Regions from separate parts of the Streptomyces sp. NPDC086519 genome, predicted to be linked through region 2. Evidence: riboswitches for the same ligand, from Rfam matches in the RefSeq annotation. Region 2 holds a riboswitch; each other region holds the start of a gene.

Region 1 (7,421 bases), on a different contig from region 2:
TCTCCGATCGTCGGGATCGCCGTGACGACCACCGCGTCGCACGACTCGTCCGTCAGCGCCTGCGACAGCGCCCGGCGGAAGTCCTCGGCACTCGCCCGCGTCGTCAGGTCCAGCGGCCGGGCCGGCCGCAGCCCCTCGGCCAGGCACCGGTCGTACGTGAGCAGCCCGAGCGACTCCGAGTTCCCGAGAATCGCCACCCGCGGCCCGGCCGGCAGCGGCTGCCGCGCGAGCAGCAGCCCCGCGTCGACCAGCTCGGTGATCGTGTCCACCCGGATCACCCCGGCCTGCCTCAGCAGCGCGGACACCGTGGCATGCGGCAGCCGCGTGGCCCGTATCGCGTGGCCCGGCGGGGCCTGCCCCGCGCCCTGCACCACGACCAGCGGCTTCGCCGTCCCCGTCCGCCGGGCGAGGCGGGTGAACTTGCGCGGGTTGCCGATGGACTCCAGGTACATGAGGACGACGTCGGTCTCGGGGTCGTCGTACCAGTACTGGAGGACGTCGTTGCCGGAGACGTCCGCGCGGTTGCCGGACGAGACGAAGGTGGAGACGCCCGTGGTGCCGGTGACGCCGCCGCCGCGCCGCTGCAACCGGGACAGCAGGGCGATGCCGATGGCGCCGGACTGCGCGAACAGGCCGATGCGGCCGGGGCGGGGCATCTCGGGCGCGAGGGAGGCGTTCAGCCGGACGTCGTCCGCGGTGTTGATGATCCCGAAGGCGTTGGGGCCGACGATGCGCATGCCGTACGTGCGCGCCTGCCGGACGAGCGCGCGCTGGCGCTCGCGGCCGTCGGGGCCGCTCTCCGCGTAGCCGGCCGCGAGGACGACGAGTCCCTGCACGCCGTGTTCGCCGCACTCGGTGACGACCTGGGGCACGTGCTCGGCGGGTACGGCGACCACCGCCAGGTCGACAGGGCCGTCGATGTCCCTCACCGAGCGGTGCGCGAGCACCCCGTCGACCTCCTTGAGGTCGTCCGGGAAGGCCTGGTTCACGGCGTGCAGGCGGCCGGTGTAGCCGGCGTCCCTGAGGTTGCCGAGGACGCTGCGGCCGACCCCGCCGGGCGCCCGGCCGACGCCGATCACGGCCACGGAGGAGGGCGCCAGCAGCCGTCGTACCGAACGGGCCTCCGCGCGCTGCTCGCGGGCGCGCTGCACCGCGAGGGAGCGGTCGGTGGGCTCCAGGTCGAACTCCAGGCGGACGACGCCGTCCTCGAAGCTGCGCTTCTGGGTGTAGCCGGCGTCCGTGAACACCTTGATCATCTTGCTGTTGGCGGGCAGCACCTCGGCGGCGAAGCGGCGGATCCCGCGCTCGCGCGCGACAGCGGCGATGTGCTCCAGCAGGGCGGAGGCGACGCCCCGGCCCTGGTGGGCGTCCTGGACGAGGAAGGCGACCTCGGCCTCGTCGGCGGGTGCGGAGGCGGGCGACCCGTCGGCGCCAATGCGGTCATAGCGTACGGTTGCGATGAACTCGCCGCCGATGGTGGCCGCGAGTCCCACCCTGTCCACAAAGTCGTGGTGCGTGAAGCGGTGGACGTCCTTGGCGGAGAGCCTGGGGTAGGGCGCGAAGAAGCGGTAGTACTTCGACTCGTCCGAGACCTGCTCGTAGAAGCTGACCAGGCGGTCGGCGTCATCAACGGCGATGGGTCGGATGCGCGCGGTACCGCCGTCGCGCAGCACCACGTCAGCCTCCCAGTGGGACGGGTACTCGTGCCGGTCCTGCGGGTCCGCCGGGGTCTGCATGGCCCCCAGAGTACGGCTCGCGTCCGACAATGGCGCGAGGCAGTCTGTGGAGGACGGAAGCCGGACCGAGGCCGCGGTCCGGCGGCACACCCGGAGCAACCGATGTCCGCTCCGGGGTCGCTTCACGGTATGGAAAACTGGTCTAGACAACCCTGAACACCGAAGGGCAGCATCACATGGCTGAGCGCCGCGTCAACGTCGGCTGGGCCGAGGGCCTCCACGCCCGCCCCGCTTCCATCTTCGTCCGAGCCGCCACGGCCGCAGGCGTCCCGGTGACGATCGCCAAGGCCGGGGGCAGCCCCGTCAACGCGGCCTCCATGCTGGCTGTCCTGGGGCTGGGCGCCCAGGGCGGCGAGGAAGTCGTCCTCGCCTCCGAGGCCGAGGACGCCGAGGCCGCCCTCGACCGCCTGGCCAAGCTGGTCGCCGAGGGTCTCGAGGAGCTCCCCGAGACCGTCTGAGCACCGGGCATCCGCACGTCCGGGGCCGGGCCGACTCCCACGGGGGACGGCCCGGCCCCGTCGTCCGCCCCGCATGTGCCGTCATTCCATGACAGCCGCACATGACTTCATGGCAGGGCCGCACACGGCTTTGCGAGGGATCCGCCCCCGAGTTCGTGAAGGCTCCGGCGCCCGGCTTTACCGCGGGCAGACGAAAGAAGCGCGACCGCTAATTCCCGGCGCGCGTGAATTAGGGCACAGAAAACAGGCCCCGCCGAATAACACTTCTTTGTATACGGTGCGCGTGTTAATGCCGCAGGCCCGACATGTTTACGGGGTGTTGCGAAGTCCTCACACCGTTCGCCCGTTCGGTGGTGCCGGAGAAGCGGAGCCGGTGGGAGACCGTCGAGCGCTCGGTGTGCAGTGCCGTGATCGCCCGGGCACGCTCGCCGTCGCCGCGCGCCACCGCGTCCACGATGGCGCCGTGCTCCGTCCAGGACTCCACGGGGTTGGCGGGCGTCTCCGTGGTGTACATCCAGGCGATCTTGTGCCGCAACTGGGTCAGTGTCGAGGTCAGGGCGTGGCTGCCGGAGGCCTGGGCGAGCGTCTCGTGGAACCAGCCACCCAGGGAGCGCAGGTCCTCGCTGTTGCCCCGCCTGGCCCGCTCCTGGCCCAGCCTGACCAGTCCGCGCAACACCTTCAGGTGGGCCTCGGTGCGGCGCTGGGCGGCCCGCAGAGCGCCGAGCGGCTCCAGGAGCATGCGCATCTCCAGCAGGTCGGCGGCCTCCTGCTCGGTCGGTTCGGCGACGCACGCGCCCGCATGCCGGCGCGTCACCACGAACCCCTCGGCCTCCAGGGTGCGCAGGGCCTCGCGGACCGGGACGCGCGAGACCCCGTAACGGCGGGCCAGGAGTTCCTCGGTGAGCCGGCTGCCTCGCTCGTAGACACCCGCGACGATGTCGTCCCGGATCGCCGTGCATACCGAGTGCGCCGGAATACGCATGACCGACCTCCGCCTTAATCCCCGTGAAACGCCGCCGAGTGGCGCCCGTTCCGTGACTCTATTGCAATGAGCCGGAATTTCCGACGGCGGGCCGGAATCCGGGGATATATTTTGGACACCGGGTGTACGAAAACGACGAAAGCCCCGGCACCGGGCCGGGGCTTCGGAAGATCTCACCGGATGTCGTCGGGCGTCCCCGGGACCTGGCCACGCCGCGTTTCCCACGGGGCGCGCCGCCCGGTCGCCCGCCGGCTCCTGTCAGACGTGCACGCCGTGCTTGCGGAGGTAGGCGACCGGGTCGACGTCGGAGCCGTAGTCCGGGGTGGTGCGGGCCTCGAAGTGAAGGTGGGGGCCGGTGGTGTTGCCGGTCGCGCCGGAGAGGCCGATCTGCTGGCCCGGGGTGACCTTCTGGCCCACCGAGACGCCGATGGACGAGAGGTGGCCGTACTGGGTGTACATGCCATCGGCCATCCTGATGACGATCTCGTTGCCGTACGCCCCGCCCCAGCCGGTGGAGACGACCGTGCCGGTGCCGACCGCGTGCACGACGGTGCCGCTGGCGGCGTGGAAGTCGATGCCGGTGTGGGTGCCGGAGGACCACAGGGAGCCGCCGGTCTGGTAGCCGGTGGACACGTAGGAGTCGCTGATCGGCGCGACGAAGGTGTTCAGGCGCTTGCGCTCGGCCGCGCGGGCGGCGCGCGCCTTGGCCGCGCGCTCCTTCCTGGCCTGCTCGGCGGCCTTCTGGCGGGCGGCCTCCGCGGCCGCCTTGCGCTCGGCGACGGCCTTCTGGGCCGCTGCCTGGGCGTCGATCTGCTCGGCGACGGAATCGCTCATCGTGATGACCGGGGTGAGGCCGGTCTGCTCGACGGAGTTCTCGGCGGCGAGCGCGGGGGCGGCCGAGACGGTGCCGATGACACCCGTGGTGGTGAGGGCCGCGATGCCGGCGGCCTGCGCGGTGGTGCGCTTCACCCGGCCGGGACGACGGTGCTTCCCGGAGGCGCACATGAACGCCATGTAGAGGCTGGTCCTTTCCTTCCCTCTCGCCTACCGGGTTAGCTGACGGGTTCGGAGCAGGAAGGTCTCCTACGGGCCCCCTCGCGGTACGCGCGGGCGCCCGATTCACCCCAGGGACTGCGTGGGTCCCCGGCTCCCCTGGCTCGCGCCGTACGGGGACTCGGCGATGGCTGTCCGGTGCCGCGGGCGCGGCGCACTGCCTGACGGACAGCCCGGAAGAACCTATGAGGGGCTGCTTTCAATGCCCAAACGGATCACGGCTTTTGTAGCGCATCCCACAGGGCAGACAGGCAACCTCCATCCCAATTCGGACATTCGAGAGCCCTGGTGGCCGTCGGCCACCAGGGCTCCGCACGCGCGCGTGGAGTTGCGTGCAGCTGCTCCGCCGGAGTCGCGTGCGGCTACTCCGCCGCGACGACCGTGACGCCGCCGATGCCGAGGGCCTCGACGGGCTCCTTGATCTGCGCCGCGTCCCCGACCAGGACGGTCACCAGGCGGTCCACCGGGAAGGCGTTCACGACCGCCGCGGTGGCCTCCACCGTGCCGGTGCCCGCGAGTTGCCGGTAGAGCGTGGCCTGGAAGTCGTCGGGCAGGTGCTGCTCGACCTGGTCGGCCAGGGTGCCCGCGACGGCCGCCGCCGTCTCGTACTTGAGCGGCGCCACCCCAACGAGGTTCTGCACGGCCACGTCGCGCTCGGCGTCCGTGAGTCCCTCGGCGGCGAGCGTGCGCAGCACCGTCCACAGGTCGGTCAGCGCCGGGCCGGTGTTCGGGGTGTCCACGGAGCCGCTGATGGCGAGCATCGAGGCGCCGGTGCCGTCGGGGGCGGAGCGCAGGACCTGCCCGAAGGAGCGGACGCCGTAGGTGTAGCCCTTCTCCTCGCGCAGGACGCGGTCCAGACGGGAGGTGAGGGTGCCGCCCAGGCAGTAGGTGCCGAGCACCTGGGCGGGCCAGACGCGGTCGTGCCGGTCGGGGCCGACGCGGCCGATCAGCAGCTGGGTCTGGACGGCGCCGGGGCGGTCCACGATGACGACCCGGCCGGTGTCGTCGGCGGAGACGGGCGGGACCGGCCGGGGCTGGGCGGTGGAGCCGCGCCAGGCGCCCAGGGTCTCGCCGAGCAGCTCGTCGAGGTCGATGCCGGTCAGGTCGCCGACGACGACCGCGGTGGCCGTGGCGGGGCGGACGTGCCGGTCGTAGAACGCGCGGACGGCGGTCGCGTCGATCTTCTCGACCGTGTCCTCGGTGCCCTGGCGCGGCCGGGACATCCGCACGGTGGCCGGGAACAGCTCCTTGTAGAGCTCCTTGGCGGCCCGGCGGCTGGGGTTGGCCAGCTCGTGCGGGATCTCGTCGAGGCGGTTGCGGACCAGCCGTTCGACCTCGCTCTCGGCGAAGGCGGGCGCCCTGAGGGCGTCGGAGAGCAGCCCGAGGCCCTTGGCGAGCCGGGAGGCCGGGACCTCCAGGCTGATCCGGACGCCGGGGTGGTCGGCGTGCGCGTCGAGGGTGGCGCCGGCCCGCTCCAGCTCGGCGGCGAACTCCTCGGCGGAGTGCTTGTCGGTGCCCTCGGAGAAGGCGCGCGCCATGATCGTGGCGACGCCGTCCAGGCCGGCCGGCTCGGCGTCCAGGGGCGCGTCCAGGAGTACCTCGACGGCGACGACCTGCTGGCCGGGTCGGTGGCAGCGCAGCACGGTCAGGCCGTTGTCCAGGGTGCCGCGCTCGGGGGCGGGGAAGGCCCAGGGCCTGGCCTCGCCGGGCTGCGGCCGGGGGTGGAAGTCCATGGTGGCGAGCTCGGTCACTTGGCCGTCTCCTCGTTCTCGTTGCCGGCCTCTACGGTCGCTTCCTGCTCCGGGTCCTCGCCGCGCCCCGCCTCCTGGGTGTGCTCCGCGGACTCCGCGGACAGCGGCTCGTAGACGAGCACCGCGCGGTTGTCGGGACGCAGGCGGGCCTTGGCGACCTCCTGGACCTCCTCGGGGGTGATCTGGAGAACGCGCTGGACGGCGGTCAGGGCGAGCTGCGGGTCGCCGAACAGGACGGCGAACCGGCACAGTTCGTCGGCGCGGCCCGCGACGGTGCCGAGCCGGTCCAGCCACTCGCGCTCCAACTGGGCCTGGGCGCGCTCCATCTCCTCGGGCGTCGGGCCCTCCGCGGCGAACCGGGCGAGCTCCTCGTCGATGGCGGCCTCGATGACCGGCACCTCGACGTCACCTGAGGTCTTCACGTCGAGCCAGCCCAGGGAGGGCGCCCCGGCGAGCCGCAGCAGCCCGAAGCCGGCGGCGACGGCCGTGCGGTCGCGCCGCACCAGGCGGTTGTAGAGCCGGGAGGACTCGCCGCCGCCGAGGACGGTGAGGGCCAGGTCGGCCGCGTCGGACGCGCGCGTGCCGTCCTCCGGGAGCCGGTAGGCGGCCATCAACGCGCGTGCGGGCACCTCCTCCACGACGACCTCGCGCAGCTGTTCGCCGATGACGTCGGGCAGCGAGCCGTCGCGCGGGGTGGGCTTGCCGTCGTGCGCCGGGATGGAACCGAAGTACTTCTCGATCCAGGCGAGCGTCTGTTCCGGGTCGATGTCGCCGACGACCGACAGGACGGCGTTGTTGGGCGCGTAGTAGGTGCGGAAGAACGCGCGGGCGTCCTCCAGGGTGGCCGCGTCCAGGTCCGCCATCGAGCCGATCGGCGTGTGGTGGTAGGGGTGGCCCTCCGGGTAGGCGAGCGCGGTCAGCTTCTCGAAGGCGGTGCCGTAGGGGACGTTGTCGTAGCGCTGGCGGCGCTCGTTCTTGACGACGTCCCGCTGGTTCTCCATCGACTCGTCGTCGAGGGCGGCGAGCAGGGAGCCCATGCGGTCGGCCTCCAGCCAGAGGGCGAGCTCCAGCTGGTGGGTGGGCATGGTCTCGAAGTAGTTGGTGCGCTCGAAGCTGGTGGTGCCGTTGAGCGAGCCGCCGGCGCCCTGGACGAGCTCGAAGTGGCCGTTGCCCTTCACCTGGGCGGAGCCCTGGAACATCAGGTGCTCGAAAAGGTGAGCCAGGCCGGTACGGCCCTTGACTTCGTGCCGGGAACCGACGTCGTACCAGAGGCAGACCGCCGCGACCGGGGTCAGGTGGTCCTCGGAGAGCACCACGCGCAGACCGTTGGCCAAGCGGTGCTCGGTCGCTGCCAGGCCTCCGGAGCCTGTCTCGGCCGTGGTCGTGTGACCCATGGGCATGTACGTCCCTTCGCTCGCGGAAGCGGTCTCGAACCGCGGTT
Region 2 (7,421 bases):
GTCGCGACCAGGCAGAAGGCCATCGTGGTCGCGTACTTGGTGAGCAGCAGGCGGGTGCGGCCCGCTGGGGCGACCAGCAGATAGCGCAGGGTGCCCGCGTCGGCCTCGCCCGCGATCGCGTCCCCGGCGACCACTCCGACGGCCATCGGCAGGAAGAACGGGAGAGTCGCGGCCAGCGCCGTGAACACCAGGAACAGTCCGTTGTTGGTGACCTGGGTGATGAAGGCCGGGCCCTCGCCGCCGCGGCCTGCCTGCCCGCCGCCCCGCGTCTCGATCCTGACCGACACGCCGACGAGGACGGGCACCGCCGCCAGTACGCCCAGCAGGGCGACGGTGCGCCAGCGCCGGAACGTGGTGACGAGCTCGCTGCGCAGCAACCCGAGGCTCCACACCGGGTTCGGCCGGACGGCCGCCGGGTCCGCGACGGCCAGGTCAGCCCGCGACATCGAAACCCTCCCCGGTCAGTGCCACGAAGGCGTCCTCCAGCGAGGCCCGTTCCACGGTGAAGCCGCGGACCCGGACGCCCGCCGTGACGAGCGCCGCGTTCACCTCGGCGAGGTCGCGCTCGGGCGGCTCGCCGGTCACCCGGTCCTCGGCGGCGACGACGTCCGCGACGCCCTGTTCCTTGAGCACCCGGGCCGCCTCCACGGGGTCCGGGGTGATCACCACGAGCCGGCCGCGGGCCCCGGCCGCCAGGTCGGCGACCGCGCCCTGGGCGATCAGCCGGCCCTGGGCCATCACGGCGGCGTGGGTGCAGACCTGCTCGATCTCGTCGAGGAGGTGGGAGGAGAGGAACACGGTCGTGCCGTCCTCCGCCAGTTCCCGCACCAGGGTGCGGATCTCCCGCATGCCCTGGGGGTCGAGGCCGTTGGTCGGCTCGTCCAGGACCAGCAGCTTGCGGGGCTGGAGCAGCGCGGCGGCGAGGCCCAGGCGCTGCTTCATGCCGAGGGAGTAGGCCTTCGCCTTCTTCGCCGCGGCGGCCGCCAGGCCCACCCGGTCCAGCGCGGCCTCGACGCGTGCGCGCCGGGTGCGGGGGTCGGCGGTCGGGTCGGCGGCGTCGTACCGCAGCAGGTTGTCGCGGCCGGAGAGGAAGCCGTACAGCGCCGGGCCCTCGATGAGGGCGCCGACCTGGGGCAGTACGACGCGGGAGGCGCGCGGCATCGGGTGGCCGAGGACGCGGGCCGTGCCCGAGGTGGGCTCGATCAGGCCCATCAGCATGCGGATGGTGGTGGTCTTGCCGGAGCCGTTCGGGCCGAGGAAGCCGAAGACGCTGCCCGCGGGGACGGTCAGGTCGAGACCGTCCACGGCGAGCTGTCCGCCGCGGTAGCGCTTGGTGAGGCCGTGGGTGTCGATGACACCCGCTCCCACCGGGGCGTCGGCCTCCGGTTTCCCGGCGGCCCCGAGGGCCCCGGCTTTCTCCGGGTCCTCCGGCTGCCGTTCCGTGGCGGACGGTCGGTCCATCGGCTCCCTCGATTCCTCGTGCGGCAAAGGGTACTTACCGCCCCGCGCCGCAACCGCACGGCCCCGGACTAGCCCGCGTTCGCCGCCTTCACCAGCGCCGCCTTGTCCACGGCACCGACGTACACCTTGCCGTCGTCCGTGATCAGGGCGTTGATCAGCCGGGTGGAGAAGACGGTGCCCTTGCCGAACTTGCCGGAGACGGGGTCGCCGAGCGAGCCGAGGAAGCCGCCCAGGTCGCCGCCACCGGAGGCGGAGCCGCTGGGCAGGCCACCCTTGCTGCCGGTGTCGAGGACGGCTATGGAGTTCCAGCCCTTGCCGAGGACCTTGAAGCCGGACTCGTCGAGGCCCTTGGCGGAGCCGTGGCCGGGCGTCTCGGAGGACTTGCCGCCCTGGTCCGCCCCGCTGCCCTCGCGCGTCTTGCCGGCCTTGCCGGCCTTGTCGGCCTTGTCGGCCTTGTCGCCCTCGGTGACCTTGGCACCCTTGGGCGGGGTGAAGTCGAAGGTGGAGGCGGCCGGCTTCGCGAAGCTGACCTGGGTGTAGCCGACGTCGACCACGGCCGCGCCGCCGCTCGACGGCGTGAGCGTGAACTTCAGCGGTGTGCCGGTCCTGGCGTCCACCGCGATGCTGATCGCGCCGGCCGTCGTACCGGACTGCTTGGGCTTGATGACGAGCCGGTAGGCGTCGCGGCCGGCGACCTGGGCGGTGCCGTCGACGGTCACCGAGGTGGTGCCGTCGACCGACTTGAGGAACTCGTCGGCGAAGTCCTTGGGCGTGGCCGGTACTTCGTGCTGCTCGGCCTTGCCGGAGTCGGCGGCGGTGGAGTGGTAGACCTCGTTGGACTTGCTGTCGTAGCCCCACACGTCGGTGCCGTTGTGGATGAGGCTGTACTCGGCGCCGCTCTCCAGCACCGACACCTTCTGCTTCTCGGGGCCGTCGGCGGCCACTCGCAGGGTGTGCACGCCGGAGGCCAGCTCGGTGAGCTTGCCGGTCGGGTCGGCGGACGAGCCGCCGCCGCTGCCCTGGGTCGCCCCGGACAGCAGGCTGCTCTCCAGACCGCCGAGGTCGGGCAGGCCGAGGTCGGTGCTGATCTTCACGGTGCCGGACAGTTGCTGCACGTCCGACTTGGCGATCTTGTCGATGAGTTCCTGCGCGGTGATCTTCGGCAGGTCGGGGTCACCGGAGTCGGCGAGCGCCGGGACCAGGCCGATGGTGGCCGCGGCCACCCCCACCACCGCGAGCGGGACGCCGTACCGTGCGGCCTTGCGACGCCGCTCGGCTCGCAACTCGTCGCGCAGCTCGTCGTCGGCCTGCGCGGCCCCCGTGCTGTCGTCGGATTCGTACGGTGCCATGTGTGCCTTACCTCCGTCGTCGGCGGCGGCCGTCCTCGCACGTGTCCCACCCTGAGCCGCCATTCTCACCCGAACCGGTGAGTGGTGGTGATTTCCGTGGTTTCCATCTCACCAAATGGGGCGCGCGGAAGCGTCAGACCACGGAGCCAACTCCATGTACACCTGCGGTATGACACAAGGGTGGAGGCGCCTTCCGTGACCCGTAGGGGTCGTACGGCGAAGGCGCCTCCTGTCACGTGCCGTAGGGCGCGACCGCTGCGGGGCCGGCAGGGCCCGCCGGAGTCATCCGGCGCGGTGCACCACCGCGTCGCACAGCTCCACCAGCGCGGCCTTCGGATCGCACTCCGGGAGCGGAGCCAGCACGGCCCGCGCCTCCTCCGCGTACCGGACCGCGTCCCGGCGAGCCAGCTCCAGCGCGGGATGCGCCCGGAGCGCCGCCAGGGCCTCCGCGTGCCGCGCGTCGTCCGTGAGGTCGGAGTCCAGCAGTTCGCACAGGGCGATGTCCTCGGCCAGCCCCAGCCGGGCCGCCCGTTCCCGCAGCCGCAGCACCGGAAGCGTGGGCACGCCCTCGCGGAGGTCGGTTCCCGGGGTCTTCCCGGACTCCTGGGAGTCGGAGGCGATGTCCAGGACGTCGTCGGCGAGCTGGAAGGCGACACCGAGACGTTCGCCGTACTGGGTGAGGACGTCGACGACCGTCTCGTCGGCGCCGGACAGCATCGCGCCGAAGCGGCAGGAGACAGCGACCAGCGAGCCGGTCTTGCCGCCCAGCACGTCGAGGTAGTGCTCTACCGGGTCACGGCCGTCCGTCGGACCCGCCGTCTCCAGGATCTGGCCGGTCACCAGCCGTTCGAACGCGAGGGCCTGGACCCGGACCGCCTCGGGACCGAGGTCGGCGAGGATCTGGGAGGCGCGGGCGAAGAGGAAGTCACCCGTGAGGACGGCGAGCGAATTACCCCAGCGGGTGTTGGCGCTGTCGACACCGCGTCGCACGGAGGCCTCGTCCATGACGTCGTCGTGGTAGAGCGTGGCCAGGTGCGTGAGCTCGACGACGACGGCCGACGGCACGACACCCGGCGCGTACGGGTCGCCGAACTGCGCGGCGAGCATCACCAGCAGCGGACGGAACCGCTTCCCCCCGGCCCGTACGAGGTGCTGCGCGGCCTCCGTGATGAACGGGACCTCGCTCTTGGTGGCTTCTAGCAAGCCTTCCTCGACAGCCGTCAATCCGGCCTGGACATCGGCTTCCAGAGCCTGGTCCCGCACGCTCAGCCCGAACGGCCCGACGACGGTCACGAGGGGTCTCCTGTCTGCTGGTGTCTACTGGCGATTACACGGTTTGTCGATAGGTCGCTGCCATCACTCAAGTCAGCGTATCCGGTCAGGTTTCGATCACCGATAGCGCCCACGGTTACACCCCGGGCGCTATCGGATCACGACCGTTATGTTTTTGATCAGCCGATACGACCCGACATCCACTGACTTAACAGGAAGTGCGGACAGTTGTCCCGAACCATGGCGCAGGCCGTGTCCCGCACCGGGGCGGACGCCGGGTTCGAGCCCGGGGACGCGCCCGGCGTCCCGTCCCGCGACGAGTCTCCCGACTGACTGCTGCCCGGAAACCGCCCTTTCTCTCCCGGCTCTCCCGGCTCTCCCGGCCGACATCACCTGCCCGGGCGTACCCCCTCCGCCGGCCGTCGAAGCCGACGGAGGCACCCGATGCGCGCACGGCGACACCTCGCGCACCTCCGCACGCCCTTCTTCCACGAGATCACGCACGACGCCCTCCGCCTCCCCTTGATCTGCATCCCCTCGATCGGAGCGGCCATCACGGCCCGCGTCACGGACGACCACCATGACAACGACACGCACCGCAGCGGAGGTTCCGCCCTCGCGGCGGACACGCGCCCCGGAGGAGGCTCCCGGGGGCCCGCCCCCCACCCCCAACATGACGAGCGTCACGTACCCACCCCACGGCCACCGGGTGCTCCGGAGGGTTGAGGGGGGGCCGAGCGGCGAGGCGGACTCGCGCCGGACACAGACCAGCAATTCGGACTTATGGCTGAAATTGACCCTAATGTCGCCCATTCCATCACTCCGAAGCGGGCGATTCATGCAAATGCGGGCGGGGTTTTAAAATGTTGAACCCTGAAATAGACGGATTCCATGAATCCCTCATGTCTGATTTGCGGTTATTGCGTTCCCGTGAAGTAGGTCACGTGACCTGGGCGACACCAGGCCACAAGCCGCCCCGTTCTTCCCTTTACCCGTGGGCCAGTTGAGGATTGGCGACCGCAAAGGATCAAGTACCACATACGCCTCAGTTCAAGGTCAATCGGTGTGTTCTGTGAATCGACCACTTGTTTCGGACATGTGCTCTCGCATACGTTCCCGCTCGCCGGGCGGACGCCGAATCCTGCCGCCGCCCGTCTTGACCCATCGACGAGTCCATTCGCAGGCAGGAGCGGGGGAACCAGGTAAGTCGCCGGACCGGGCGGCCGACGTCACCAACAGACGTCGTTCCGGAACGGCTAGGGGTGAAGTCGCATCGTCTTCGGGCGGTGCGGCCGGGCACTCCCCGGGCCCGAACCCGACAGCTCACCTCGCAGGCGACGGAGAGGAACTTCGCCATGCCTGCTGCCGTTCAGAACCGCCGTACCCGCATCGCCCGCACGCTCGTCGTCGCCTGCACCGGCGCCGCCCTCCTCGGCCTCCCGCTCATCGGGGCGACCGCCGCCTCCGCCGCCACCTCCTCCACCACCACGGCGGCCTCGACGACCCTCGCCGGGTACCCGAACAACCTCGACGGCTGGATCCGCGAGTCGCTCGCGATCATGTCGGAGAAGCACATCCCGGGCACCTACAACGGCATCTACCGCAACGTGATGCGGGAGTCCTCCGGCAACCCGAGGGCCATCAACCTCTGGGACTCCAACGCGGCCGCCGGCATCCCCTCCAAGGGCCTGCTCCAGGTGATCGCCCCGACGTTCAACACCTACCACGTGGCCGGCACGTCGTTCGACATCTACGACCCGGTCGCGAACATCACCGCCGCCTGCAACTACGCCGCCGCGCGGTACGGCTCGATCGACAACGTGCACGGCGCGTACTGATCGACGCCCCGCGTCAGTCGAAGAGTCTTTCGAGGACGACGGCGATGCCGTCGTCCTCGTTCGACGTGGTGATCTCGTCGGCCAGCGCCTTGAGTTCGGGGTGGGCGTTGCCCATCGCCACCCCGTAGGCGGCCCACTCGAACATGGGGATGTCGTTGGGCATGTCACCGAAGGCGATGGCCTGTTCGGAGTTCAGTCCCAGATGGTCGGCGGCCAGCGCGAGCCCGGTCGCCTTGGTCACCCCGCACGGCTGGAGCTCGACGGTCCCCGGCCCCGACATGGTGACCGTCGCCAGCGATCCGACCACCGAGCGGGCGGTGGCCGCCAGTTCGTCGTCGGACAGGGTGTGGTGGCGCAGCAGCACCTTGCTGATGGGCGCGCACCACAGGTCGTCACGCCGGGCGACGCGCAGCGCGGGCAGGGTGGGGTGGGGCATCAGATAGCCCGGCTCGATGAGCGTGAGCCCGTCCACGCCGTCCTGGTCGACGGCCGCGTACACCTGGCCGACCTCGGCCTCGATCTTGCCGAGCGCGGTCTCCGCCAGCTCCCGGTCCAGGGTGACCGACCACAGCAGCCGGTCCGCGCCGGCGTCGTACACCTGCGCGCCCTGGCCGCAGACCGCGAGTCCCGTGCAGCCGAGGTCGTCGAGGAGGGGGCGCACTCTCGGCGCGGGGCGGCCGGTCACCACGAGGTGCCGGGCACCGGCCCGGCCGGCCCGCGCGAGTGCGGCGAGCGACCGTTCCGAAAGGGTGTCGTCGGCACGCAGCAGCGTGCCGTCCAGGTCGGTGGCGACCAGTGAGTACGGGGAGGGTGCGACCATGATCAGAGAATACGGACAGCACGTCCCTGCGACTCACCACGTGTTTCGGCCTCAAGTGGCGCCCGCTGTCGCCGTGCTGGGGCCGGTTGACGCCTTTCGTCCTGTGCCGGTCCACGGCGACCGTCCGCACCCGCTCCGGTTCGGGCACCGGTCTCTGCTGGAACCACTCGCCATGGCCGACGAAGGCCTCCACCGGTTCGATGCCCTCGTCCCGGTCAGCGGACAGTCGCCGAACTTGACGATCGGGCCCGGCACGTCCCGGTCCGCCTCGAACGGCACGCTGACGGCATTCCTGGCCACGGGTCCCCCCACGGGTCCCCCTACGAACCGGACCCACCCCGCCCGTGTCCCCCAAAGGACGCCAAGCCGGAATCGACCACTCCGACAAGGCGTATCGGGACATTGCGAACTCTTTAGACACTGCCACGACAGTCGACTCACCCGTAACGTGTGGCGCGACCACATGGAATGCCGCGCAACGCCATAGAGACGTCGCCACATGGTCGGCCCCGTGCGGCACGGATGAGAGTGAGGCAGTCACCCCATGCCCCCCTTGCCCCCTTTCGAGGTCCCCGAGGGTGACCCCTTCGGCCCGCACAACCTTCCGTACGGCGTGTTCTCGACCTCCGGGAGCGCGGAACGGAGGGTCGGCGTCCGCCTCGGAGACCACGTCCTCGACGC
Region 3 (7,421 bases), on a different contig from region 2:
TCGGTGACGGACGGGGTGCCCCTCGCGCAGCCGGGTCTCGCCCTGGCGGCGAAGCTGGCCTCACGGGTGCGCACGGCGGGGCTGGACGTGCCGCTGCCGCAGGCGCAGGGCATCGGCTACGAACTGCTCGCGCTGGCGGTCCACGCGGAGGCGGAGGGCGTCGACCCCGAGGCGGCACTGCGCGCGGCGGCCCGGTCCTACCGTGACGCGGTGCGGGCGACGGAGGGGGTGGAGAAGTGACCTCCGCCGCGCCCGAACTCTTCACCTGGGAGTTCGCGACGGACCCCTATCCCGCCTACGCCTGGCTCCGTGACAACGCCCCCGTCCACCGGGCCACTCTCCCCAGCGGGGTGGAAGCCTGGCTGGTCACCCGTTACACCGACGCCAAGCAGGCGCTCGCCGACCCGAGGCTCTCCAAGAACCCGGCGCATCACGACGAGCCCGCGCACGCCAAGGGGAAGACCGGCATCCCCGGGGAGCGCAAGGCGGAGTTGATGACGCACCTGCTGAACATCGATCCGCCGGACCACACCCGGCTGCGGCGGCTGGTGAGCAAGGCGTTCACACCGCGCCGGGTGGCCGAGTTCGCGCCGCGGGTGCGGGAGCTGACCGACCGGCTCATCGACGGGTTCGCGGAGCGCGGCGAGGCCGACCTCATCCACGAGTTCGCCTTTCCGCTCCCCATCTACGCCATCTGCGACCTGCTCGGCGTCCCGCCCGAGGACCAGGACGACTTCCGGGACTGGGCGGGAATGATGCTGCGGCATACGAAGGCAGGGCAGGGGGGAGGGCCGCGGGGCGGGGTCGCGCGGTCCGTGAAGAAGATGCGCGGGTATCTGGCCGAGCTGATCCACCGGAAGCGGGAGGCGCTGCCCGCGGAGGCCGGTCCCGGCGAGGACCTCATCTCCGGCCTCATCCGGGCCTCGGACCACGGTGAGCACCTCACCGAGAACGAGGCCGCGGCCATGGCGTTCATCCTGTTGTTCGCCGGGTTCGAGACGACCGTCAACCTGATCGGGAACGGGACGTACGCCCTGCTCACCCACCCCGAGCAGCGCGTCCGGCTGCGGGACTCCCTCGCCGCCGGCGAGCGCGGGCTGCTGGAGACCGGTGTCGAGGAACTGCTGCGCTACGACGGGCCGGTGGAGGTGGCCACCTGGCGGTTCGCCACCGAGCCGGTCACCATCGGCGGGCAGCACATCGCGCCCGGCGATCCGGTCCTGGTCGTCCTGGCCGCGGCGGACCGGGACCCGCAGCGGTTCGCCGAGCCGGACACCCTCGACCTCGCACGGCGCGACAACCAGCACCTCGGATACGGACACGGCATCCACTACTGCCTCGGCGCCCCGCTCGCCCGCCTGGAGGGGCAGACCGCGCTCGCCGGCCTGCTCACCCGCCTTCCCGATCTGCGACTCGCGGTGGACGAGAGCGAGTTGCGGTGGCGCGGCGGCCTCATCATGCGCGGACTGCGCACGCTCCCCGTGGAGTTCACACCCGTCGACCGCTGAGCGGTGCCGGAGCCCGTACCGGCCCGCGCAGGCAAAAGTTGATTAGCGCTCAACTCTGTGATCTTCACGTGATCTGCGCGGCATTAACTTGTGACGAGTGATCGTCTGCCGATACGTTCACCGCATCAGCGCGGCGCCCTGCGGGACCCGCCGCGCCGGTCACCACTGTCGCTCGAAAGGTTTCCGCATGCTCTCCGGGAACGGTCGTCACCGTCGCCCCCGTCAGGCTCCGGCCCTCCTCGTCGCGGCCGGGGTGACCGGCTCCGCCATCGCCATCCCGCTCCTCGGCGCGGTGAGCGCCCACGCGGCCGACGGCTCCACCTGGGACCAGGTGGCCGAGTGCGAGAGCGGCGGCTCCTGGAGCGCCGACAGCGGCAACGGCTACTACGGCGGCCTCCAGATGTCCCTGGACGACTGGGCGAAGTACGGGGGCACGGACTACGCCGCGACGCCGGACCAGGCGAGCCGTTCGCAGCAGATCGCGGTCGCCGAGAAGATACTCGCCGACCAGGGCACCAAGCCCTGGCGGACCTGCGCCCTGCTCGCCGGGCTCTCCTCCGCCGACGCCTCGGTGAACGTCGACACGGGACTCGGCGGGTCGGATGGTTCGTCCGGTTCCTCCGGCTCGTCGGACTCGTCCTCCGGGCTGTCGGATTCGTCCTCCTCGTCCTCCTCGTCGTCCGGTTCAGGTTCCGGCTCCTCCTCGGGCGCCGCGGACTCGGGGAGTCAATCCGCCACTCCTTCTCCGAGTGTGAGCGCGGGCGGGGACTCCAAGGCGGGCACTCCCAGCAAATCCACCAAGACGGACAAGTCGGAATCCTCCGACTCCGACTCCGGATCCGGCACCTCGAAGGCGAGCGGGAATCCCGTCACTCCCGAGGCCGATGACTCGGACAATTCGTGGCAGACCGGAGGCTCTTGGAGTCTGGTCGACACGGGAGCCGTCAGTAGTGGCGGCAAGCACCGCGGCGGCTCGGCGGACGAAAACGTGACAAATGGTCAGAGCGCCACCTCCGCCGGTCGTCACGCCTCCCGCGACAGTGGTACCTACACCGTCCGCGAGGGCGACACCCTCGCCTCCATCGCCGACTCCCTTGACCTCGACGGCGGGTGGCGCGCGCTCTACGCCGCGAACAAGGCCGACATCGGTACCGACCCGAACGCCATCGCCCCCGGTCAGACCCTGAAACTCGGCAGCGAATCGGACGAAAAGTAGCGGGAGTTGACGCCCCGCTTCGTGGTTAATGTCCGGTTTGGTGAAAGTGTGGGATGAGTCTCAGAAGCCCTGATCATCTTTGAAATTCGCCGGATGCCCTGTTTACGGTCAAGACCGCTCGTCACCACGAGCCCCGGCTGTCGCAACGCCGAGTCCTGCCAGCGGCCGTCCGGGAACAGTCGTCGCGTCAAGCGCCGTAGGCAGGAGCGGGGGACCCAAGGTAAGTGCCGGGACCGGTAGTCGAGGCTGCCGATCCGGCTCGGGGTGAAGCCGCGCACCGACACACGGGTGTGCGGCCGGGCAACTCAACCGGCCCGAACCCGACAGCTCACCTCGCAGGCGTCGGTGAGGGGATCGATCCATGCTGTTCTCCGGCAAGGGCAAGCACCGTCGTCCGTCCAAGGCCGTCCGCGCCATCGCTGTCGCCGGTGTCACCGGCGTCGCCGTGGCCGCCCCGCTGATGGCGGCCGGCAGCGCCTCCGCCGCCACCGCCTCCGAATGGGACGCCGTCGCGCAGTGCGAGTCGGGCGGCAACTGGGCCATCAACACCGGCAACGGCTACTACGGCGGCCTTCAGTTCTCCGCCTCCACCTGGGCCGCGTACGGCGGCACGCAGTACGCCGCGCAGGCCAACCAGGCCACCAAGGCACAGCAGATCGCGATCGCCGAGAAGGTCCTCGCCGCCCAGGGCAAGGGCGCCTGGCCGGTCTGCGGCAAGGGCCTGTCCGGCGCCACCTACACCGGCGGCTCCGCCGGCTCGTCGAGCGGCGGCACCAGCACCCGCTCGACCGGTTCCCAGGCCGCCTCCCGCTCCGCCGAGCGCCCGGCCGCCAAGAAGACCGTCACCACCCCGACCGGCAAGAAGGTCAAGAAGGGTGACGGCGAGTACAAGGTCGTCAAGGGCGACACCCTCAGCTCCATCGCCGCGAAGCACAAGGTCAAGGGCGGCTGGCAGGCGCTGTTCAAGCTGAACAAGGGCATCGTCGACGACGCCGACTTCATCTACCCGGGCCAGCAGCTCCACCTCAGGTAAGGGCACGGGCGCGGCGCCGAGCGTCCGCCGGTCCTGAGCGGCGCCCGGCTGGACCACAGCTCCCGCACAGCCGCGGTCCCCATAGTGGAGACCGCGTGAGGGCCGCCCCCGCCCCCCCGCAAACCCCCGCTCCGGTGCGTCTCCCCCCGTACGCACCGGGGCGGGTTTCTCTTTGCCGCCGCCCTGCCGCCCCCTTCTTGGTCCGCTCTTCTTCCGTTCTTCACCCGGCCCCCCTTTGTTCCGCGCGTGAACAATGAGTACCGTCTGTGTGTCCACGGGCCGGTCGGTCGTGCCGGCCGACGGGCCCGGGACGGTTAGGCTCTAGTCGCAAGGCTGAGCAAGGGCCGACGAGGCCCGCGTGCGCCCCGCACAACCAGCGTCACATCCCAAGAAGGAGATGCTCGTGCCGTCCATCGACGTCGTCGTAGCCCGGGAAATCCTGGACTCCCGAGGCAACCCCACGGTCGAGGTCGAGGTCGGCCTCGACGACGGCAGCACGGGTCGTGCCGCCGTCCCGTCCGGCGCCTCCACCGGTGCCTTCGAGGCCATCGAGCTCCGTGACGGCGACCCCAACCGCTACCAGGGCAAGGGCGTCGAGAAGGCCGTCCTCGCCGTCATCGAGCAGATCGGCCCGGAGCTGGTCGGCTACGACGCCACCGAGCAGCGCCTGATCGACCAGGCCATGTTCGACCTGGACGCCACCGACAACAAGGGCTCGCTCGGCGCCAACGCCATCCTCGGCGTCTCCCTCGCCGTCGCGCACGCCGCCTCCGAGGCCTCCGACCTCCCCCTCTTCCGCTACCTGGGCGGCCCGAACGCGCACCTGCTGCCGGTGCCGATGATGAACATCCTCAACGGCGGCTCGCACGCGGACTCCAACGTCGACATCCAGGAGTTCATGATCGCCCCGATCGGCGCGGAGTCCTTCTCCGAGGCGCTGCGCTGGGGTGCCGAGGTCTACCACACCCTCAAGAAGGTCCTGAAGGGCAAGGGCCTGGCCACCGGCCTCGGCGACGAGGGCGGCTTCGCCCCGAACCTGGAGTCCAACCGCGCCGCGCTGGACCTCATCCTGGAGGCCATCAAGCAGGCCGGTTACGTCCCCGGTGAGCAGATCGCGCTCGCGCTCGACGTCGCCGCGTCCGAGTTCTACAAGGACGGCAAGTACGAGTTCGAGGGCAAGTCCCGCTCGGCCGCCGAGATGACCGAGTACTACGAGGAGCTCGTCGCCGCCTACCCGCTGGTCTCCATCGAGGACCCGCTGTTCGAGGACGACTGGGCCGGCTGGAAGGTCCTCACCGACAAGCTCGGCGACAAGGTCCAGATCGTCGGCGACGACCTGTTCGTCACCAACCCGGAGCGCCTCGCCCGCGGCATCGAGGAGGGCACCGCCAACGCCCTGCTGGTGAAGGTGAACCAGATCGGTTCCCTGACCGAGACCCTGGACGCCGTCGAGCTCGCCCAGCGCAACGGCTTCAAGTGCATGATGTCGCACCGCTCCGGCGAGACCGAGGACGTCACCATCGCCGACCTCGCCGTCGCCACCAACTGCGGCCAGATCAAGACCGGCGCCCCGGCCCGCTCCGAGCGCGTCGCCAAGTACAACCAGCTGCTGCGCATCGAGGAGATCCTCGACGACGCGGCGGTGTACGCGGGCCGCAGCGCGTTCCCCCGCTTCAAGGGCTGAGCCCGTACGGCCCGTAGAGGGTAAGGCCTAGCCAGTCGCACGTACGTCCCCGTACCCGGTCCCGTACCGTGTCCGGGGACGTACGCACGTATCAGGGCGACCAGGGAGGCGGGGACATGGCCGTGAAGGACCGGGACCGGTTCTCCACCGCGACCAGGCTCAAGCTGCTCGGCGAGCAGACGGCTGCCCGGGTCTACCGCTCCCAGACCCGGCGCCAGGCCCGCCGCTCCCGGCTCACCGGCCGCGCCGCGCTGCTCGCGATCGTGCTGTGCACGATGGTCGTGGCGCTCGCCTACCCGATGCGGCAGTACGTCTCCCAGCGCGCCGAGATCTCCGACCTCGAACGCCAGCGGCAGCAGGCCCGGCAGCGGGTCGAGCAGCTGCGGGACCTCAAGGCGCGGTGGCAGGACGACGCGTACGCCGAGCAGCAGATCCGGGAGCGGCTGCACTTCGTGATGCCGGGGGAGACGGGGTACGTCGTGATCGACCCCGGTGCCGTCAAGCGGGCGCACGCCTACCTCGGGGCGGCCGACCGGCCCTGGTACGCGAACGTCTGGGACGGCGTCGACAAGTCCGACGCGTCCGACCGGTGAGCAGCAGGACAACACAGCAGTTGTGCAGCAGAGCAGAAAGACAGGCATGGAAACGGCTCCTCCCTCCACTCCGCGTACCGAGCCGACCGACGCGGACGTCGAGGCCTTCAAGCAGCAGCTCGGGCGGCCGCCGCGCGGCCTGCGGGCGATCGCGCACCGGTGCCCGTGCGGGCAGCCGGACGTCGTGGAGACCGCGCCGCGGCTGCCGGACGGGACGCCGTTCCCGACGCTGTACTACCTGACGTGCCCCAAGGCCGCCTCGGCGATCGGCACCCTTGAGGCCAACGGCGTGATGAAGGAGATGACGGCGCGGCTGGAGAGCGATCCGGAGCTGGCGGCGGCGTACCGGGCCGCGCACGAGGACTACATCCGGCGCCGGGACGAGATCGAGGAGCTCACCGGGTTCCCCAGCGCCGGCGGTATGCCGGACCGGGTGAAGTGCCTGCACGTCCTGGTGGCCCACTCGCTGGCGGCGGGACCGGGCGTCAACCCGCTCGGCGACGAGGCGATCGCCATGCTGCCCGAGTGGTGGGCCAAGGGCGCCTGCGTGGTCACCGGCGAGTGACGATCCCCCAGGGGGCTCCGGCCCCCTGGACCCCCGAGGCCTCCGACCATCCCCCACCCGACTCGGTCGGCCGAGAAGTCACGAACAGAGAAGGAACCCACCGCCATGACCCGCGTCGCCGCCATCGATTGCGGTACCAACTCCATCCGGCTGCTCGTCGCCGACGCGAACCCCGAGACGGGGGAGCTCGTCGATCTGGACCGGCGGATGGTGATCGTGCGGCTGGGGCAGGGGGTGGACCGGACGGGGCGGCTCGCGCCCGAGGCGCTGGCACGGACGTTCGCGGCCTGCCGGGAGTACGCGGCGGTCATCAAGGAGTACGGCGCGGAGCGGCTGCGGTTCGTGGCCACGTCCGCGTCCCGTGACGCCGAGAACCGGGACGAGTTCGTGCGCGGCGTGCTGGACATCCTCGGCGTCGAGCCGGAGGTCATCAGCGGCGACCAGGAGGCCGAGTTCTCCTTCACGGGCGCGACGAAGGAGCTGACGGGACGCGACGACCTCGCCAAGCCGTTCCTGGTCGTGGACATCGGCGGCGGTTCGACGGAGTTCGTCGTGGGCGACGAGCACGTGCGGGCCGCGCGGTCCGTGGACGTCGGGTGCGTGCGGATGACCGAGCGGCATCTCGTGCGCGAGGGGCACGTCAGCGACCCGCCCACCGAGGCCGAGACCGCCTCCATGCGGGCCGACATCGAGCGTGCCCTCGACCTCGCGGAGGAGACCGTACCGCTGCGCGAGGCGCACACCCTGGTCGGTCTCGCCGGCTCCGTCACCACCCTCGCCGCCATCCACCAGGACCTGCCGGAGTACGACTCCGCGGCCATC
Region 4 (7,421 bases), on a different contig from region 2:
CCTGTCGGTCAACGGCGAGGCCGGCTTCCGGGACGGCTTCGCCCCGCTGCTTCCCGACACCGCCGTACCCCTCGGTGACCTCGACGCGCTCGCCCGCGAGCTGAGGAAGGGCGATGTCGCCGCCCTGATCGTCGAGCCGATCCAGGGCAAGGGCGTGCACGAGGCACCGCCCGGCTATCTGCGCGCCGCGCAGGAACTGCTGCACCGGCACAAGGCTCTGCTCATCGCCGACGAGGTGCAGACCGGCCTCGGCCGCACCGGCGACTTCTACGCCTACCAGCACGAGGAGGGCGTCCAACCGGACCTGGTGTGTGTGGCGAAGGCACTGTCCGGCGGGTACGTCCCGGTCGGCGCCACTCTCGGCAAGGACTGGATCTTCAAGAAGGTCTACTCCTCCATGGACCGGGTCCTGGTCCACTCGGCGAGCTTCGGTGCCAACGCCCAGGCCATGGCGGCCGGGCTCGCCGTCCTCTCGGTGATGGAGAACGACCAGATCGTCGCCAACTCCCGGGCCGTGGGGGAGCAGCTGAAGTCCCGGCTCGCCGCGCTGACCGACAAGTACGAACTGCTCGCCGACGTGCGCGGCCGGGGCCTGATGATCGGCATCGAGTTCGGCCGGCCCAGCTCCCTGAAGCTGCGCAGCCGCTGGACCATGCTCCAGGCCGCCCGCAAGGGCCTGTTCGCCCAGATGGTCGTCGTACCGCTGCTGCAACGGCACCGGATCCTCACCCAGGTCTCCGGCGATCACCTGGAGGTGATCAAGCTCATCCCGCCGCTGATCGTCGACGAGGCCGACGTCGACCGTTTCGTGGACGCCTTCACCGATGTGATGGACGACGCGCACAGCGGCGGCGGGCTGATGTGGGACTTCGGCAAGACGCTCATCAAGCAGGCGGTGGCCAACCGCTAGAGCGGCTCCCTGGATTTTGTCTCTGAGGCAAGGAAATTGCCATGGAGACAAAGTCGCGGCTCAATGGAGGCATGAGCTCCTCCGCGAACGAGCGGGCGGGCGGGCAGCCGGTCGAGGACCTGCCCGCCGTCGCCCCGCAGCTGCGCGCCCTGCGCCGCCGTGCCGGCCTCACCCTGGAGGCCGCCGCCCGGGACGCCGGACTGTCGCCCGCGCACCTGTCCCGGCTGGAGACCGGGCACCGGCAGCCCTCGCTGCCGATGCTGCTCGCCCTCGCGCGTATCTACGGTACGACGGTCTCGGACCTGCTCGGCGAGACCGTCGCCGACCGGGACGCGATCGTACGCGCCGTTGACATGGATCCGACCCGGGCGGGCGGCTGGACGTACTGGCAGACCGGTGCCCCGGGCCGGGGCATGCAGGCGCTGCGCGTCCATGTGCCCCACGGTTCCCAGGGCGACATCGTGCGGGTGCATCCCGGCGAGGAGTGGCTGTACGTCCTGCGCGGACGGCTCCGGCTGCGGCTCGGCGACACCACCCACGTGCTCGAGGCCGGCGACAGCGCGCACTTCGACTCGCTGACCCCGCACCGCCTCGCCGCCCAGGACCAGGACGGGGTCGAGCTCCTGTTCGTCCACACCCTGTTGCAGAGTCCCACGGCCGCCCTGTGCCTGGGACCGATCATTGGAGAGCTGCCATGACCAACATGGAGGAGAAGTTCCCGCGGGCCCTGTGGGTCCGGCTGATCATCTACATCGCCGCCGGGCACGTGCTGGCCGCGTTCCTGTTCCTGCTGTTCTCCCTCGGCGCGAAGAGCTGAGCCTCAGCCGACCAGGCGCTCGCGCAGCCGCTCCCGGGTCTGTGGGGCCAGCCTGAGGCCCTGCTCCAGGTAGGTGTCGACGTCGCCCCAGGTCTCCTCGATGCTCTCGAAGGCCGCCGTCAGGTACTCCAGGCGGGCGTCGAACAGCGGGCTCAGCAGGTCCATCACCTCGGGGCTGTACGCGCTGTCCCCGCCGCCGCTGCGCCGCACCTTGTATCGGCGGTGCTTGGCGTTGGACTCCAGGTAGTCGGCGACGATCGCGTCCCGCTCCACGCCCACCGCGAGCAGCGTCACGGCTATGGAGACACCGGCCCGGTCCTTGCCGGCCGCGCAGTGCATCAGCGCCGGGACGCTGTCCTCGGCGAGCGCGTGCAGCACGTGCGAGTGCTCGCCGGTGCGCTCCTTGACGATCGCGCGGTAGGAGCTGACCATCCGGGCCGCGGCCTTGCCGTCGCCCAGGAGCCCGTGCAGCTGGTCGAGGTCGCCCTCACGGACCATCATCCAGAAGTCGGCGCCGTGCGCGGGGTCGGTCAGCGGCAGGTTCACGTTCCGCACGCCGGGCAGCTCGACGTCCGGGCCCTCCAGCTTCTGGTCGGCGGCGTTGCGGAAGTCGAAGACCGTGTGCAGGCCGAGCGAGGCGAGGAACTCCGCGTCCTGCTCCGTCGCGTGCGCCAGATGACCGCTGCGGAACAGCACACCCGGACGCACCCGCCGCCCGTCCACGGTCGGCAGGCCACCCACGTCACGGAAGTTGCGCACCCCGGTCAGCTCGGGCTCGGTGGACGGGACCTGCTGCGTCACGGGGGCTCCTCCCGGTCGGCCCCGTCGGCGCGGCTCGTCGACGGGCACTGGCTCGACGATACGACATCGGTTTCCGCGGGCAGTGAGTTGTCCACAGGCGGCGCCTTGAGGACCCGAAGCCCTTGATTCCGGAGCCCGTGGCCATTGATGATGTTGGTGCTTGAGCGGATCTGTTGGCCCCTGTGTGAGGTTTCTCGATGGTGGACATCGCCGAAAACGGTCGTACGTGGCTCCTGTCGGGCCCGGGCAGCAGCTACGCGCTGCATCTGACGGAGGCCGACGAGCTGCTCCACCTGCACTGGGGCGCCAGAATCCAGCTCGCCGACGCCGAGGAGCTCAGCACCCGGGTGCTGCCCGGCTACTGGCCCTTCGAGTCGCCGCTCGACGGCCGCGAGGAGTACCCGGTCGAGGGCGGGCCCCGGTTCGTGCGCCCCGCCCTGTCCGTGCGCACCGAGGAGCGGCGCGGCACCGAGTGGACCTTCGCGTCGTACGAGGTCGAGGACGACGAACTCCGGTTGCGCTTCACGGACGACGGCATCGTCATCACGCTGCACTACCGGATGCGCGGTGACGTCGTCGAACGCTGGGTGACCGTCGGCAACGAGGGGCACGCGCGCGTGGAGCTGCTGCGCGCCGACCCCGCCACCTGGACCCTGCCCGACCGCGAGGGCTGGCGGCTCTCCCAACTGCACGGCCGCTGGGCCGCCGAGTCCCGGCTCGCCAGGGGCCCGCTCACCTACGGTGAGAAGGTCATCGGCAGCCGCCGCGGCCACACCGGCCACCAGCACCTGCCCTGGGTCGCTCTCGACACCGACGCCACCGAGGAGCGCGGCGAGGTCTGGGGGTGCGCCCTCGGCTGGTCCGGCTCCTGGCGCATCGCGGTCGCCCAGCTCCCCGACGCGCGCGTGCAGATCACCGGCGGCGCCGGCTACGACGACTCGGGCCTGCTGATGCTGGCCGAGGGGGAGTCGTACACCAGCCCGGTCTTCGCGGGCCTGTGGACCGACGGCGGCTTCGGCGGGGCGAGCCGTGCCTGGCACGCCTACCAGCGGGCCTACGTCATCCCGGACGCCGACCGGGACCGGCCGGTGCTGTTCAACTCCTGGGAGGCCACCACCTTCGACATCTCGGAGGACCAGCAGGCCACACTCGCCCGCCGGGCGGCCGCGATCGGTGTCGAGCTGTTCGTGGTGGACGACGGCTGGTTCGGCGCCCGTACCAGCGACCGCGCCGGACTCGGCGACTGGACACCCAACCCCGACCGCTTCCCCAAGGGCCTCAAGCCCCTCGCCGACTACGTGCACGCCCTCGGCATGCAGTTCGGCATCTGGGTGGAGCCCGAGATGGTGAACCCGGACAGCGACCTGTACCGCGCCCACCCCGACTGGGTGCAGTACCAGCAGGGGCGGAAGCGGACGGAACTGCGCAACCAGCTCGTTCTCAACCTCGCCCGCGAGGACGTCCAGCAGTACCTCTGGGAGCAACTCGACACCCTGCTGTCCAGCGCCCCGATCGACTACGTCAAGTGGGACTTCAACCGCTGCTTCACCGACGCGGGCTGGCCCGGCGAGCCCTACCCGCAGCGCCTGTGGGTCGACCATGTCCGCGGGCTGTACGCCCTGCTCGACCGGCTCCGCGCGGCCCACCCGGATGTCGCCATCGAGTCCTGCTCCGGCGGTGGCGGGCGGATCGACCTCGGCATCATGAGCCGTACCGACGAGGTGTGGACCTCCGACAACACCGACCCGCTGGACCGCCTCGCCATCCAGCACGGCTTCAGTCAGATCCACCCCGCCCGGGTGATGTCCGCCTGGGTCACCGACAGCCCGAACCACCAGCTCAACGGCCGCGTCAGCAGTCTGCGCTTCCGCTTCGTCAGCTCGATGGCCGGGGCGCTCGGCGTCGGCGGCGACCTCTCGCGGTGGACCGAGGAGGAGCTCGCCGAGGCCGGCCGCTGGGTGGAGCTCTACAAGGAGATCCGGCCGCTGGTGCAGCGTGGCGACCAGTTCCGGCTGCGGCCGCCGACCGGCGGGCTCAGCGCGGTGCAGTACACGCTCGGCGATGAGACCGTCGTCCTCGCCTGGCTCCAGGCCCAGAGCTACGGCGAGCCGGCGCCGGCGCTGCGGCTGCGGGGCCTGGACCCGACGGCGTCGTACGAATGCCGTGAAACGGGCGAAGTGCACCGGGGTGCCGTCCTGCTGCACCACGGGCTGCGCACCGGACTGAAGGGCGACCTGGATGCGGCAGTCATCCGGCTTCGCCGGATCTGATACGTATGCCCGAATTAGATCCTTTGTCGCAACTCGGTCCGGAATAAGGGGACGTGGTGTGACGTGCGTGAGGAGCGTCATATTCGTGACCGTCCGTCGCGCGTCATGTTCACGTAATTCCGGTGTTTTTCGCGGTGATGGGAAAAACGAAAGAGCTGGAATTCACGGAGGGTCACCGGGATTTCCGGTAACGGATCAAGCGGAACTCGGACAGGCGGAACCAGGTGCTTGTCCGTGTGTGTCGTACTCGCTTACGTTCGCCACACATCCGGGCGGAACGCCGAATCCTGCCGCCGCCCGGAGTCCCCACACACACTCACCCGTGCCCGGCAGGAGCGGGGGACCCACCAGGTAAGACAGCCTGTTCCGGTTCCCGGGACGGCTCGGGGTGCAGTCACGCCATGGTGCGTGGCCGGGCAGCTCCAGCCCGAACCCGACAGCTCACCTCGCAGGCGCCGGAGAGGAATGCGCCATGCCCGCGAAGGGTAAGCACCGCCGCCCCAAGACCCAGCGTCTCACCCGTTCGATGGCCGTCGCCGGAACCGGTGGCGCCGCGCTGGCCCTGCCGCTCATGGGGGCCACGGGCGCCCACGCGGCCACCCCGCAGTCCGTTTCCGAGTCCGTTTCCGAAAAGGCCACACAGTCGCTTTCGACGGTCGAGAAGACCGCGGTGCGGAAGACGGCCGCGCAGAATTCCGTGCACCGCGTCTACACGGTGGTGCCCGGTGACTGTCTTTCGAAGATCGCCCGCGAGCAGCACCTCCGCGGTGGCTGGCCCCGGCTCTACGCCGACAACCGGCAGGCCGTCGGTGACAACCCCTCGCTGATCCACCCCGGCCTCAGGCTCACGCTCGGCGGCCGGCACGCCGCGACGACGGACACCGAGGAGTTCGGCTTCCGCTCCGAGGGGCGGTCGAACTCGCAGTCGTCGTTCTCGCCTTCGCCCTCCGCGCCTTCCTCCTCGCCCTCGCCTTCCTCCTCCCCGTCCTCGCTTTCCTCCTCCCCGTCCTCGGCTTCCTCCTCGGGCGGTTCGGCGGCGACCGCCGCCGGCTTCACTCTCCCGGTCACCGGTGCCACCCTCGGCACCGGCTACCACGTCGCCGGCGGCATGTGGTCCAGCGGCCACCACACGGGCGTCGACTTCGTCGTCCCCACCGGCACCCCGGTCAAGGCCGTCGGCACGGGCACGGTCGTCACGGCGGGCTGGGGCGGCGCCTACGGCAACCAGGTCGTCATCCGGCTCGCCGACGGCTACTACGCGCAGTACGGCCACCTCTCCGCCCTCTCCGTCTCGGTCGGCCAGACCGTGACCGCGGGCCGGCAGATCGGCCTCTCCGGCGCGACCGGCAACGTCACCGGACCGCACCTCCACTTCGAGATCCGCACCACCCCCGACTACGGCTCGGACGTGGACCCGGTCGCCTACCTCCGCTCGAAGGGTCTCGCCGTCGGCTGACCCGGCGCCCCGCCGGTCTGACGCGCAGCCTGCTGCGGCACACACCGGAGACCTGTCTGGGACCTGACTTCCGGCTCTGGCGATCGACACGTCAACGCTGCTGGTCAGAGCCTTATTCCAGGCTTGGCAAAGTATTTAAAAGTGTCTTATCTCACCGAACGTCAACCCCTTATTACGGTCGCGTAGGTCACAACCGAAGGTGAATCATGGTCCGACGTGGCAGACGATTCGAAGAGTGACAAGGCATCAGTGATCGGGTCGTACGTGGCGGTGGGGGACAGCTTCACCGAGGGCGTCGGCGACCCCGGCCCCGACGGGGCGTTCGTCGGCTGGGCCGACCGGTTCGCGGTACTGCTGTCGGACCGGCGCCCCGAGGGCGACTTCGAGTACACCAACCTCGCCGTACGCGGGAAGCTGCTCGACCAGATCGTGGCGGACCAGGTGCCGCAGGCCCTGGCACTCGCCCCGGACCTGGTCTCCTTCTGTGCGGGCGGCAACGACATCATCCGCCCCGGCACCGACCCCGACGAGGTGGCCGAGCGGTTCGAGCGGGCCGTGGCCCAGCTGACCGAGGCCATCGGCACCGTATTGGTGACCACCGGATTCGACACCCGGGGCGTGCCCGTCCTCAAGCATCTGCGCGGCAAGATCGCCACGTACAACGGGCACGTCCGGGCCATCGCCGACCGCTACGGCTGCCCGGTCCTGGACCTGTGGTCCCTGAAGACCGTGCAGGACCGCCGGGCCTGGGACGGCGACCGCCTGCACCTCTCGCCCGAGGGGCACACGCGCGTCGCGCTGCGCGCCGGCCAGGTGCTCGGCGTCGAGGTACCGGCCGACCCGGACCAGCCGTGGCCGCCGCTGCCGCCCCGCGGCACCCTGGAGGTCCGCCGCGACGACGTGCACTGGGCCCGCGAGTACCTGGTCCCCTGGATCGGTCGCCGGCTGCGCGGCGAGTCCTCCGGCGATCACGTGACGGCCAAGGGGGCGCTCTCCCCGGACGACATCAAGATGCGGATCGCTTCCGTGGCCTGAGGCGTGCAAGGGGTGGCCTCATCGCGGGCCGCCCCTTACTGCTGCCCGGGCAGGCCCAGTTCGCGCGCCAGCGCCTCGTCCGCCCACTCCTGCGCCCGGGCGCGGGGCACGGAACCCGGGTACGACGTCAAC

What was found. Region 2 has a riboswitch for cyclic di-AMP ahead of AB0P24_RS16170 (transglycosylase SLT domain-containing protein). Riboswitches for the same ligand answer to the same signal wherever they lie in the genome.
Region 1: linked by a shared signal. The riboswitch ahead of AB0P24_RS28805 (M23 family metallopeptidase) and the one ahead of AB0P24_RS16170 (transglycosylase SLT domain-containing protein) in region 2 are both predicted to bind cyclic di-AMP.
Region 3: linked by a shared signal. The riboswitch ahead of AB0P24_RS36790 (transglycosylase family protein) and the one ahead of AB0P24_RS16170 (transglycosylase SLT domain-containing protein) in region 2 are both predicted to bind cyclic di-AMP.
Region 4: linked by a shared signal. The riboswitch ahead of AB0P24_RS25170 (LysM peptidoglycan-binding domain-containing M23 family metallopeptidase) and the one ahead of AB0P24_RS16170 (transglycosylase SLT domain-containing protein) in region 2 are both predicted to bind cyclic di-AMP.

What each region holds. Positions count from the first base shown of each region.
Region 1 is NZ_JBFBJL010000034.1:30,054-37,474, reverse strand. Features, by position in the region: gene AB0P24_RS28820 (GNAT family N-acetyltransferase) at 1-1,736, opposite strand, end outside; gene AB0P24_RS28815 (HPr family phosphocarrier protein) at 1,913-2,194, shown strand; gene AB0P24_RS28810 (GntR family transcriptional regulator) at 2,481-3,176, opposite strand; gene AB0P24_RS28805 (M23 family metallopeptidase) at 3,435-4,190, opposite strand; cyclic di-AMP (ydaO/yuaA leader) riboswitch at 4,203-4,366, opposite strand; gene AB0P24_RS28800 (pitrilysin family protein) at 4,592-5,980, opposite strand; gene AB0P24_RS28795 (pitrilysin family protein) at 5,977-7,380, opposite strand.
Region 2 is NZ_JBFBJL010000014.1:173,049-180,469, reverse strand. Features, by position in the region: gene AB0P24_RS16190 (ABC transporter permease) at 1-446, opposite strand, end outside; gene AB0P24_RS16185 (ABC transporter ATP-binding protein) at 433-1,461, opposite strand; gene AB0P24_RS16180 (DUF2092 domain-containing protein) at 1,530-2,810, opposite strand; gene AB0P24_RS16175 (polyprenyl synthetase family protein) at 3,093-4,103, opposite strand; cyclic di-AMP (ydaO/yuaA leader) riboswitch at 5,238-5,432, shown strand; gene AB0P24_RS16170 (transglycosylase SLT domain-containing protein) at 5,438-5,920, shown strand; gene AB0P24_RS16165 (HAD family hydrolase) at 5,934-6,740, opposite strand; gene fahA (fumarylacetoacetase) at 7,294-7,421, shown strand, end outside.
Region 3 is NZ_JBFBJL010000056.1:36,039-43,459, forward strand. Features, by position in the region: gene AB0P24_RS36775 (nucleoside triphosphate pyrophosphohydrolase) at 1-240, shown strand, start outside; gene AB0P24_RS36780 (cytochrome P450) at 237-1,508, shown strand; gene AB0P24_RS36785 (transglycosylase family protein) at 1,696-2,724, shown strand; cyclic di-AMP (ydaO/yuaA leader) riboswitch at 2,907-3,081, shown strand; gene AB0P24_RS36790 (transglycosylase family protein) at 3,086-3,757, shown strand; gene eno (phosphopyruvate hydratase) at 4,155-5,441, shown strand; gene AB0P24_RS36800 (septum formation initiator family protein) at 5,558-6,034, shown strand; gene AB0P24_RS36805 (DUF501 domain-containing protein) at 6,081-6,599, shown strand; gene AB0P24_RS36810 (Ppx/GppA phosphatase family protein) at 6,705-7,421, shown strand, end outside.
Region 4 is NZ_JBFBJL010000027.1:37,071-44,491, reverse strand. Features, by position in the region: gene AB0P24_RS25195 (aspartate aminotransferase family protein) at 1-910, shown strand, start outside; gene AB0P24_RS25190 (XRE family transcriptional regulator) at 982-1,608, shown strand; gene AB0P24_RS25185 (DUF6126 family protein) at 1,605-1,727, shown strand; gene AB0P24_RS25180 (tyrosine-protein phosphatase) at 1,731-2,528, opposite strand; gene AB0P24_RS25175 (alpha-galactosidase) at 2,726-4,798, shown strand; cyclic di-AMP (ydaO/yuaA leader) riboswitch at 5,106-5,266, shown strand; gene AB0P24_RS25170 (LysM peptidoglycan-binding domain-containing M23 family metallopeptidase) at 5,271-6,254, shown strand; gene AB0P24_RS25165 (SGNH/GDSL hydrolase family protein) at 6,504-7,289, shown strand; gene AB0P24_RS25160 (TetR family transcriptional regulator C-terminal domain-containing protein) at 7,325-7,421, opposite strand, start outside.